DNA from 2 places in the Devosia lacusdianchii genome. Region 1 is predicted to be linked to the other one. Evidence: predicted binding sites of a transcription regulator. Region 1 holds the regulator's gene; the other holds the start of a gene.
The links. The regulator PhoB, encoded in region 1, activates phosphate uptake and scavenging genes when phosphate is short. The targets are predictions, from matches to a motif close to TGTCATNNANCTGTCAT.
Positions count from the first base shown of each region.

Region 2: a site for PhoB is predicted at 2,606-2,622, ahead of MF606_RS12985 (PhoX family protein). Genes of this name have one in related genera too.

Region 1 is NZ_CP092483.1:2,942,704-2,948,214, reverse strand. It holds gene MF606_RS14530 (ABC transporter substrate-binding protein) at 1-701, shown strand, start outside; gene MF606_RS14525 (FecCD family ABC transporter permease) at 698-1,777, shown strand; gene MF606_RS14520 (ABC transporter ATP-binding protein) at 1,774-2,535, shown strand; gene phoB (phosphate regulon transcriptional regulator PhoB) at 2,725-3,426, opposite strand; gene phoU (phosphate signaling complex protein PhoU) at 3,549-4,250, opposite strand; gene pstB (phosphate ABC transporter ATP-binding protein PstB) at 4,265-5,047, opposite strand; gene pstA (phosphate ABC transporter permease PstA) at 5,118-5,511, opposite strand, start outside.
Region 2 is NZ_CP092483.1:2,626,715-2,632,225, forward strand. It holds gene MF606_RS12980 (homoserine O-succinyltransferase) at 1-475, shown strand, start outside; gene MF606_RS12985 (PhoX family protein) at 534-2,516, opposite strand; gene MF606_RS12990 (hypothetical protein) at 2,697-3,809, opposite strand; gene MF606_RS12995 (glycosyltransferase family 2 protein) at 3,806-5,511, opposite strand, start outside.

The DNA of each region.
Region 1 (5,511 bases):
AGTACGATGCCATCCCGATCCTGTCCGATGGCACCGGGTCGCCATCGCTGGAAGTGGTGCTGGGCACCAATGCCGACTTCACCTTCGGCCGCCTCAGCGCCTATCGCGACACGGCGGTGGCGCCGGTGGAAAAGCTCGGCGAGCTTGGCATCAACGCCTATGCGGTGACCGGTACGCTGATCAAGGGCGCGACCATGGACGTGGTCTATGAGGACATTGCCAAGCTGGGGCAGATCTTCGACATCCAGCCCAAGGCCAATGCGCTGATCGAGAGCATCAAGGCCGACATCGGCGCGGTGCAGGACACGGTGAAGGCGGCCGGCGTCGCGCCAGTGACGGTCATGGTCTATGACAGCGGCACCGACGCCATCTACACGACAGGCAAGGCATTGCAGACGCACCTGATCGAACTGGCCGGCGGCGTCAACGTGTTCGCCGACGTGGACGAAACCTGGGCCAATGTGAGCTGGGAAGAAGCCGTGGCGCGGGCGCCCGAGGTGATTGTGATCAACGACTATGGCCAGGTGAGCGCCGCCGACAAGATTGCGCTGCTCAAGGCCAATCCGGCCCTGGCCAGTGTGCCGGCCGTGCAGAACGACCGCTTCGTGGTGCTGCCGCTGCCTTCGGCCTTCGAGGGCGTGCGCAACCCCGAGGCAGTGCGGACGCTGGCGGCCGGATTCTATCCGGAACTGTTCCCGTGACCACGGACACACTCAATGCTCCCGCCGGCTGGCGGGAGCATTTGCGGGCGCTGCCGGTGGCGCTCATCGTTGCGGCCCTTGGGTTGGCGCTGGCGCTATCGCTGACGCTGGCGGTGACCATCGGCCCGGTGCCGCTGGACGCCAGCCTGGTGTGGCGTATCACCCTGGCCAAGATCACCGGCGCGGCCGGCGACTGGACGGCGGCCGAGGAGGGCATCGTCTGGACGCTGCGACTGCCGCGCGTGCTGCTGGCAGCGCTCGTCGGCGGTGGGCTCGCGGCCGTGGGCGTGGCCATGCAGGCGGTGGTGCGCAATCCGTTGGCCGACCCTTATGTGCTGGGCATTTCATCGGGGGCCTCGGTGGGCGCTGTGCTGGTGCTGGGCACCGGGGCATTGGCCGGACTTGGACTTTATGCCGTGCCGGCGGGGGCGTTTGCCGGCGCGCTGGTATCGTTCGTGCTGGTGTTCCTGGTGGCGATCGCCGGGGGGCAGATGTCGCCATTGCGGCTGGTGCTGGCCGGCATGGCCTGCGGCTATTCGCTGTCGGGGCTGACAAGCCTGATCGTGCTGACCTCGGAAAATCGCGAGCTGGCGCGCAACGCCATGGAATGGCTGCTGGGCAGCCTGGGTGGAGCCGCCTGGAGCGACCTGGGACTGCCTGGCGCGGCGCTGCTGATCGGCACGATCTACCTGGCGGTCAACGGGCGGGCGCTCAATGCGCTGCTGGTTGGCGACGAGACGGCGCGGACGCTGGGCGTCGATGTCGGCCAGTTGCGCCTGGTGCTGTTCGTGGTGCTGTCGCTGCTGACGGGCGTGATGGTAGCGGTGAGCGGGGCGATCGGCTTTGTCGGCCTGGTCATTCCGCATGTGGTGCGCATGCTCGTCGGCAGCGATCACCGCCGGGTGGTGCCGGTGGCGGTGCTGGTGGGCGCGATCTTCCTGATCTGGGTCGACGTGATCGCCCGCATGGCCTTTGCTCCGGTGGAATTGCCGGTGGGCGTGATCACGGCGTTGCTGGGCGGGCCGTTCTTTATCTGGATGCTGGCGACGCAGCGCCGCAAGCGGGAGGCGGCATGAACCAGGTATGGGTCAAGGGCGTCTCGGTGGAGGCGGCGGACCGGCGGATCGTCGATTCGGTGATGTTCGGCGTGGAACACGGCGAGTTCGTGGGCCTGGTGGGTCCCAATGGCAGCGGCAAATCGAGCCTGTTGCGCACCATCTACCGGGTGCTCAAGCCGATGGGCGGGGCAGTGCTGCATCTGGGCGACGACGTGTGGCGGCTCTCGGCACGCGAGGCGGCGCGGCGCATGGCCGTGGTGGCGCAGGAACGCACCGGCGAGTTCGACTTCACGGTGCGTGAACTGGTGTCCATGGGCCGCATGCCGCACAAGGCTGTGCTGTCCAATGACGGCCCGGAGGACCGGGCGATCGTGGCGCGGTGCCTCGATACGGTGGGCATGGCCCACTGCGCCGGGCGCAGCTTCAGCACGCTATCGGGCGGCGAGAAGCAGCGGGTGCTGGTGGCGAGGGCGCTAGCGCAGGAGGCGCCGTTCCTGGTGCTGGACGAGCCGACCAACCACCTCGACATCCGCCACCAGCTCGAGCTGCTGGCGCTGGTGCGGCGGCTGGGGACGACGACGCTGGCGGCGCTGCATGACCTCAACCTGGCGGCGCGCTACTGCCACCGGCTGGTGATGCTGGCCGAGGGCAGGGTGGTGGCGATTGGATCGCCGGCCGAGGTGCTGACGGCGGAACGGATCGCTGATGTCTATGGCGTGGGCGCCACCGTGCGGCTGGAGGAGGGCGTGCCGCGGATCGAGTTTTATCCGCTGTGAGGGGTGTCTTTGTTGAACGCCCCCTCCCAGCCTCCCGATAGGGGGAGGGGCTGCGCTGGTGGATGACGCGTCATTGGGCCCCCGGCAAGCCGTGGCCGCGACCTCGTCCTTCGACAGGCTCAGGATGAGGTCCATGGGGGATCGGTTGCGCGTCCGCACGGCACCGTGAGAGCAGCAAGCCCAAGGGGCTCAAGCCACCTGGGCAAATCTCTCGTCGAAGGCGTAGCCGGCGCCACGGACGGTGCGGATGGGGTCGGATTCGCGGCCGCGGTTGATGGCGCGGCGCAGGCGGCCGATATGGACGTCGACGGTGCGCTCATCGACGTAAACGTCGTTACCCCAGACGCCATCGAGCAGTTGTTCGCGGGAGTATACCCGGCCCGGATGGCGCATCAGATATTCGAGCAGGCGGTATTCGGTGGGGCCGAGGTGGACGTCGCGGTTGGCGCGGCGTACGCGGTGGGTGGTGCGGTCGAGCTCCAGGTCGCCGACCTTGAGGGCAGCGGTGACCAGGTTCGGGTTGGCACGGCGGAGCAGGGCGTGGATGCGGGCGACCAGTTCGGGCACCGAGAAGGGCTTCACCACATAGTCGTCGGCGCCGGTGGCAAGACCACGAACGCGCTCTTCTTCCTCGCCGCGGGCGGTGAGCATGATGATCGGCACGCGGGCCGTTTCCTCGCGGGCGCGCAGGCGGCGGCAGAGTTCGATGCCCGAGATTTCCGGCAGCATCCAGTCGAGCAGGATCAGATCGGGCAGCTTCTCCTGGATGGCGTGCTGGGCCTCGTCGCCGGTTTCGGCGGTGACGACGCGGAAGCCCTCGGCTTCGAGGTTGTAGCGCAGCAGGATGGCGATATCGCCTTCGTCTTCAACGACGAGGATGGTCGCGGGCATGGGTGGCTCCCGTCGGGTCTCTTGGCACCACGTCGGTGCGTGTGGCTCCACCCCCTCCTAGCCTCCCCCATCAAGGGGGAGGTATGGGCCGGTGGTTGGGAGGCTTCAGCGCTTCTTGCGGCTTAGGCCTTGATCTGGGTTCGGTGCAGCTCCTGCACGTCGGCGGTGAGCTGCTTGCCGGTCTGCAAGTAGTAGGCGCGCTCGGCGATGTTGGTGGCGTGGTCGCCGATGCGTTCGAGGCTCTTGGCGCAGAACAGCAGATGCGTGCAGGGCGTGATGTTGCGCGGATCTTCCATCATGTAGGTGAGGAGTTCGCGGAACAGCGAGGTGTGCATGGCATCGACTTCGTCGTCGCGGTTGCACACTTCGATAGCGGCGGCGGAATCGCGGTTGGAATAGGCATCCAGCGCTTCCTTGATCTGCCGCAGCACCAGCGCCGTCATGTTCTTGACGCCGTTGTAGAAGGTGGGTTGCAGGCTCATGCCCTCGAGCTTGAGCGAGCGGCGCGCCAGTTGCTTGGCCATGTCGCCGACGCGTTCCAGATCGGAAGCGACGTGGATGGCGGTGATGATGGCGCGCAGATCCGACGCCATGGGCTGGCGGCGGGCGATCATCGAGACGGCCATGTCATCGATCTTGCGCTGCATGTCGTCGATCCGCTGGTCGGCAATGATCGTGACGTCGGCCAGCTCGCGGTCGAGCTTGAGCAGGGATTTGGTGCCGTTCTCGATCGCGACTTCGACCTGCCCGCCCATTTCGGCGATGGTCTGGGCGAGAGCAACAAGCTCGTCATTGTAGGACGAAACGATGTGTTCGGTAGCCATTGTGATTCCTCGCCTTAGCCGATGCGGCCCATGATGTAGTCCTGGGTCTGCTTGTTGACCGGGTTGGTGAAGATGTCTTCGGTGACGCCTTCCTCGATCAGATTGCCCAGGTGGAAGAAGGCCGTCTTTTGCGACACACGGGCAGCCTGCTGCATGGAGTGAGTCACGATGACGATGGTGTAGTTCTCGCGCAGTTCGTCGATGAGTTCCTCGATGATGGCGGTCGCGATCGGGTCGAGGGCCGAGCAGGGCTCGTCCATCAGGATGACTTCGGGACCGACGGCGATGGCGCGGGCGATGCAGAGGCGCTGCTGCTGGCCGCCGGAGAGGCCGGTGCCGGCTTCGTTGAGGCGATCCTTGACCTCCTCGAAGAGGCCGGCCTTGCGGAGCGAGGACACGACGATCTCGTCCAGATCGGTCTTGGAACGAGCCAGGCCGTGGATTTTCGGGCCATAGGCAACGTTCTCGTAGATCGACTTGGGGAAGGGATTGGGCTTCTGGAACACCATGCCGATGCGGGCGCGCAGCTCGACGACGTCGAGGGCGGGATCATAGATATCCTCGCCGTCGAGCTTGATAGTGCCGCCGACCCTGGCGCCTTCAATAGTGTCATTCATGCGGTTGATGCAGCGCAGGAAGGTGGACTTGCCACAACCCGAGGGTCCGATGAAGGAAGTGACGGCGCGATCGGGAATGTCGATCGAGATGCCGTGCAGGGCCTGCTTGGCACCGTAGTGGACGGTGACATCGCGGGCGGTGAGCCGGATCTGGCGGTCGAGCATGTCGGTGGGATTCATGGTGGTGTTCACTGATTGCTGGGTCATCTTAACCTTGCCGGCGACCATATCCATTTGGCGTGTCCTTGTCCTAGGCGCGCTTTTCGAGGCGCGAGCGCAGGTAGATGGCGACGCCGTTGAGCATGATCATCACGAGGAGGAGGACCATGATGGCGGCGGCGGTGCGGGGTTCGAAGAAATTGCGGTTTTCGTTGCCCTGCCAGAGATAAATCTGGACTGGCAAGGCGGTGGCCTGGTCGAGCGGCGTCGCCGGGACAGCGGCCACAAAGGCCTTCATGCCGATGAGCAGCAGCGGGGCGGTTTCGCCGAGCGCGTGGGCCACGCCCAGGATGGTTGCCGTCAGGATCGATGGGAAGGTGACCGGCAGCACATGGTGGAACACCATCTGCGTCTTGGATGCACCCATGCCGAGGGCGGCCTGGCGGAGCGCTGGGGAGACGCCAAGCAGGGCGCCACGGGTAGCG
Region 2 (5,511 bases), 320 kb from region 1:
GGCCGCTTTGCACCATTTCCACGGCGCCAAGCGCTACCGCATGGCCGAAAAGGCTTTCGGCGTGTTCCGCCATCAGGTAGTGAACCCGCGCTCGCCCTACCTGCGCGGATTTTCAGACAGCCCGATGATCCCGGTGTCGCGTTACAACGACATCGACCGAACGACGCTCGGCGCTGACCTCGAGGTCTTGATCGACAATGCGGATATCGGCGTCTCCATGCTCGGCGACGCCAAGCATCGCGCCGTGCACTTCCTCAACCACCTGGAATACGACAATCGTTCGCTGGCCGACGAGTATGAGCGGGACGTGAAGGCCGGCCTGGGCACGCCGCCGCCGGCCAATCTGTTCCCCAATGGCGATACGACTGCAACGCCGGAAAACCGCTGGCGCAGCCATGCTCATCTGCTCTTCCAGAACTGGATCAATGAGATCTACCAGACGACGCCGTATGACATGGCGGAGATTGGGAAGTAGGCAGCGACAATTGATGTAGAATCGGGGCGCGGATTAGACCGCGCCCCGAGTACTTTCATTACACCGCGATCTTGCCGCCACCCTGCTTGGTGATCACCACCACGGACGGACGCACCGGCAAGGCATCGTCGAAATCGGGCCAGCGAGTCGAGAGGTCCTCGTAGTAGGACACGCGGCCGAAGCCTTCCCAGTCGTCACCGCCATCGCCCGGATGCTGCACGGCAACGAAGGCCGTCTCGTCATCGGGGGTGAAGAGCGGGCCGCACATTTCGGCGCCAACCGGCACGCGGAAGAAGAGCTTTGACGTAGCGCGGGCATCGCCCTCGGTATCCACGGCCCACAGACCATCCGTACGGCCGGTGCCCGAGGGGCTGTTGCCGTCGGTCGAAACCCACAGGCGGCCAAGCGAGTCGACGGCGCAGTTGTCGGGCATGCCGAACCAGCCGTTGGCACTGGTGTCAGTCGAGAAGGTCGCGCCGACTTCGGCGATCGAGGGATCGCCGCACTTGAGCAGCACTTCCCAGGTGCCGGTGGTGGCGGCGAAATCGCCATCGGCTTCCGCGATCTCGATGATGTGGCCGAAGGCGTTCTCGGCGCGGGGGTTGGCCGCGTCTTCCTGGCCTGCTTCGCGACGGGTGTTGTTGGTCAGCATGACGTAGACCTTGCCGTTGACACCGTTGGGCTGGATGTCTTCGGGGCGGTCCATCTTGGTCGCGCCGAGCAGGTCGGCGGCAAGGCGGGTGGCGATTACCACATCGGCCTGGCTGGCAAAGCCATTTGCCTCGGTGAGCGGGCCCTGGCCCTGCACCAGCGGCATCCATTCGATGGTGCCATCTTCGGCGAACTTGGCCACGTAGAGCGTGCCGTCATCGAGCAGGTCCATGTTGGCGGCACGGTCATCGGGGTTGAACTTGCCCGCCGTGACGAACTTGTAGACGTAGTCGAAGCGCTCGTCGTCGCCGAGATAGAACACCACGCGGCCGTCCTTGCTGACGATCGACTCGGCGCCCTCATGCTTGAAGCGACCCAGCGCGGTCCGCTTCTTGGGAACCGAGGTCGGGTCCATCACGTCGACCTCGACGATGTAGCCGAAGCGGTTGGGTTCGTTCGGCTCCTTGGAGATATCGAACCGGTCGTAGAAGTTGGACCACTCGTAGGAGCCTTCCGGAATGCCCAGACGATCGTAGTTCGCCGCTTCCGGGTGATCAGCCGGCAGCTCGCCGCCGAAGTAGCCGTGGATATTCTCCTCGGCCATCACATAGGTGCCCCAGGGCGTCACGCCGCCGGCGCAGTTGTTGACAGTGCCGAACACCTTCTTGCCGGTGGGATCGGCAACCGTCTGCAGGCGGGCATGGCCGGCTGCAGGGCCGGTGATTTCCATTTCCGTTTCGACGGTGATGCGGCGATTGAGGGCGCCGTCCTTGACCACGGTCCACTTGCCGTCGGTCTTCTTGATCTCGACGATGGTGCCGCCGTGGGCCGCCAGCTCGATATCCACCTGCTCCTTGGTGAGCGGGTTGAGGGTCATCTCGCCCTCGGCCAGCGTCACGATGCCGGGAAACATCAGGTGCGGATTGGTGTATTCGTGGTTGACCACCAGCAGGCCATGCTCGGAGGAATCCTCGAACGGGATATAGCCGACATAGTCGTTGTTATAGCCGAACTGGCGCGCCTGGGCGGCAGCTGTCTGCTTGGTCGGATCGAACTCGGGTGCATCGGGGAACAGGCCATCGCCCCAGCGCAGCAGGATATCGGCGTCATAGCCTTCGGCGACGTGGTGCGTCTCGTCGATGCCGGCCTCGACCTCGGTGAAGGAGAAGGCGGAAGTGCCGGCCGCCTTGGCTTCGCGAGCGGTCAAAATGGCGAGCGGGCTGACCGTCGCGGCAATGGCCGAAACCGCCAGCGAACCCTGCAGAAAGCCGCGACGCGAGAAGCGCGCGCTGATCAATTCACCCATCGTCGGGTTGGCCGTCATGTTGCGCGGCGGAGCATCGGCCGCTTCGAGTTGGGACGTCTTGAAGATCGGGGTCTGGTCGCTCATCAGGGAAGCTCCTCAACAGCTTTGAACGGCGTGAAATTTCGAACCATTCCAATCTGTGGGCAGAGCTTCGACAGCCACGCGACACTTGCATGACGTTTGGATGACAGAACTGAGCGAGCACGCGCGAGCCGTCGCGGGGGCTCGGAAAAGCCCGGCCTGCGGCGGCTAGATGGCCGACAATCAGATGTGGAAACTAAAGAGGCGCATGGGCAGCAGACCGCTCAACCATGCGGCATCGGCCCAGGATCGGGCCAGCATCCAGCTCCCCAGCGAACTCAGCAGCAGCAGGGCCAGCACCAGCCAGCGCATCCATGGCCGAATGCGCGTCGTACCAAGCCAGCCAATCACCGTCGCCATCATCACGGCCGCTGGCGCCCACACGGCCAGCCCCCAATCGAACAGGCTATTGCCGACCGCCACGTAGAGCGGCAGGGCTACCGCCAGCAGGCTGGTGAATATCTTGCGGCGGCGATCCGGGACCACGAGATGCAGCAGTAGTGCGGCGGCCACAGGGGCTGTCACGGCGAGCAGGATCAGCCCCGGTAGCAACGGTCCCCGCGACGGCGTGAACACATCTCGGAACGGCGCCGCCAGGGTATCGACGCCAATGCTGGCGCGCGCGGCCATCGCCCACACACCGGCAATGATGATGACCGCGGGAACCGCTGCGACCAGCAGCATGGCGGCAAACACCTGGGGCTTCTGCCGCGCCTCTGCCTCGCGCAAGGGCACGGCCAGCACCAGCAGCGGAATGAGCGCCGCCAGGATCGGTCCCGCCAGCAGTAGCAAGGTCAGGGTCAGGCCATAGTTGATGATCGACTGCACGTCGCCCACCGCCTCCAGCCGCCGAACGGCGGGGATCAGCGCCCCGGCGGCGATGACCAGCAGGAATTCCGCACTGGTTGTCGTCACGGAATAAAGCATCAAGCCATGCGACGCGATAAGCGCCAGCGCCGCCAGCGCCTGCCAGGCGGGCCAATCGCTCACCCGAAGAAAGCGGTACGTTAGCACTGCCCCGACGCTAGCGAGGAACACGTAGATCAGCAGCAACGCGGTGGCGCTATCGAGACCAGGCACCGGCCAGCTGGCCACCCAGACGGCCACAACACGGAACAGGCTCCCCTGCTCCCATCCGGGCAGCGAAGCACTACCAGCAAGCGTCTGCGGGTACACGCCATTACCAGCCAGATTGCCACCAACCACCAGCAGCAGGATCGCGACCAGCAGCCCGGCAGGCATTGTCCAGTCCCGTGCGGGTCGCCGCACGATCATCGGCACGGCTGTCGCGCTCATGCCGCGTTCTCCGCCTTGACCTCGGCCAGGTTGGCCTGGGTGATCGCGGAGGTGCCGTGCTCGGTTTTCTCCCAATAGTGGGGATTGCTGATGAGTTGCTTGAGCGCCTTGTACCCGGCGATGGAATGCAGCACCCAGTAGAACGGCAGGGTTACGCCCACCAGGACGAGGTCGAAATAGCGCCGCTTGAGCGCAGCCACAACGCCGAAATAGATCAGGAACAGGTTGCCAACGACGAGATTGAACACCGCCATAGTGCCGAACGGCTCGGGAAACAGCCAGCCGAAGGACTGGGTATTGGTGACCAGCACGGCCAGCGTCATCGCCCACAGGATCGGATTGAGCAACACGGTGAAAGCCGGCGCGCCGATGAAGAAATGAAAGGCGAAAAAGCCAACCGGACCGATGGATCTGTAGAGCTGCACCGGGTGCCGCATATGCACCAGCCAGGTCTGCATGTAACCCTTGATCCAACGGCTGCGCTGCTTGATCCAGCTCGGCAGCACGCCATTGGCCTCTTCATAGGTCGTCGAGTTGATGACACCGACCGTGTACCCCTCCTGCGCCAGCCGGACGCCGAGATCGGCATCCTCGGTAACGTTGTAGGGATCCCAGCCGTTGACGTGACGCAGGGCCGCCAGTTTGAAGTGGTTCGACGTACCGCCGAGCGGGATCGGCACCTTGAGCCGGTCGAGCCCAGGCAGCATGAAATCGAACCACTGTGAATATTCGAGCGTGAACATCTTGGTGAGCCAGTTCTCACCGCGATTGAAATAGTTGAGCCGCCCCTGCACGCAGGCAAGGTTTGGCCCGGCGGTGCGGAACGCCAGCACGGCCTTCTTGAGCTGGTCGGGCTCAGGCTGATCCTCGGCATCGTAGATGGTCAGGAATTCGCCCCGGCAGAATTGCAGCGCATAGTTGCAGGCCTTTGGCTTGGTCTTGGGCTGGCTGGCCGGCACCCGGATGATCTCGAAATTGCCCGGCAGATTGAGGGCCTTGGCGGCATCAATGGTCTCGTCGTCATCCTCTTCGAGCACCAGCTTCACTTCGACCTTCGACGCCGGATAGTCGAGGCCCTTGAGCGCCTTGGCCAGCAGCGGCAGCACCCGCGCCTCGCGATACATCGGCACCAGCACCGTGTAGACCGGCAAGTCGCGGTCCACGAGGCTCGCGACGGCCTCGTCCGACACCATGATATCGGCACGCCGGCTGGACCCGACCCAGGTCAGCAGGAACTTGAAGGCGAAGGTGAGCGTGTAAAGCACTGTCGCTGCTGACATGAGGACGACCAAGGTCGCCATCGGCGCGACGACCAGCGCCAGAACCACGAGGGCGAAGCAGACCAGGATGGTGGTCTTCTGCGACTTGGTGACGGTGAACTTGGCCGAATGCTCGGGTTTCCACTCGTATAGACCTTCCCGCGCGGTGTGGCTGTCGCGATCGCGGAACATCGACTGCGTCTGCCACAGGATGTCGTAGGGCGAGGTGATGACGAAGCCATAGGCCTTGCCGTATCGATCCTCAGCCCACTCGATATTGGTCTCGGAAACACTGGTCGCAGCGATCAGCATCTTGCCGTCCACCAGCTGCCAGGGTGTCAGATTATGGGCGGTGTAGTCGGCCCGATCGTCCGGGTCGACCAGGAGTGGATCGCTCGGCTGCTCGCGGAGATTGACGAAGGGCAGGCCGTAGACCGCAGCAA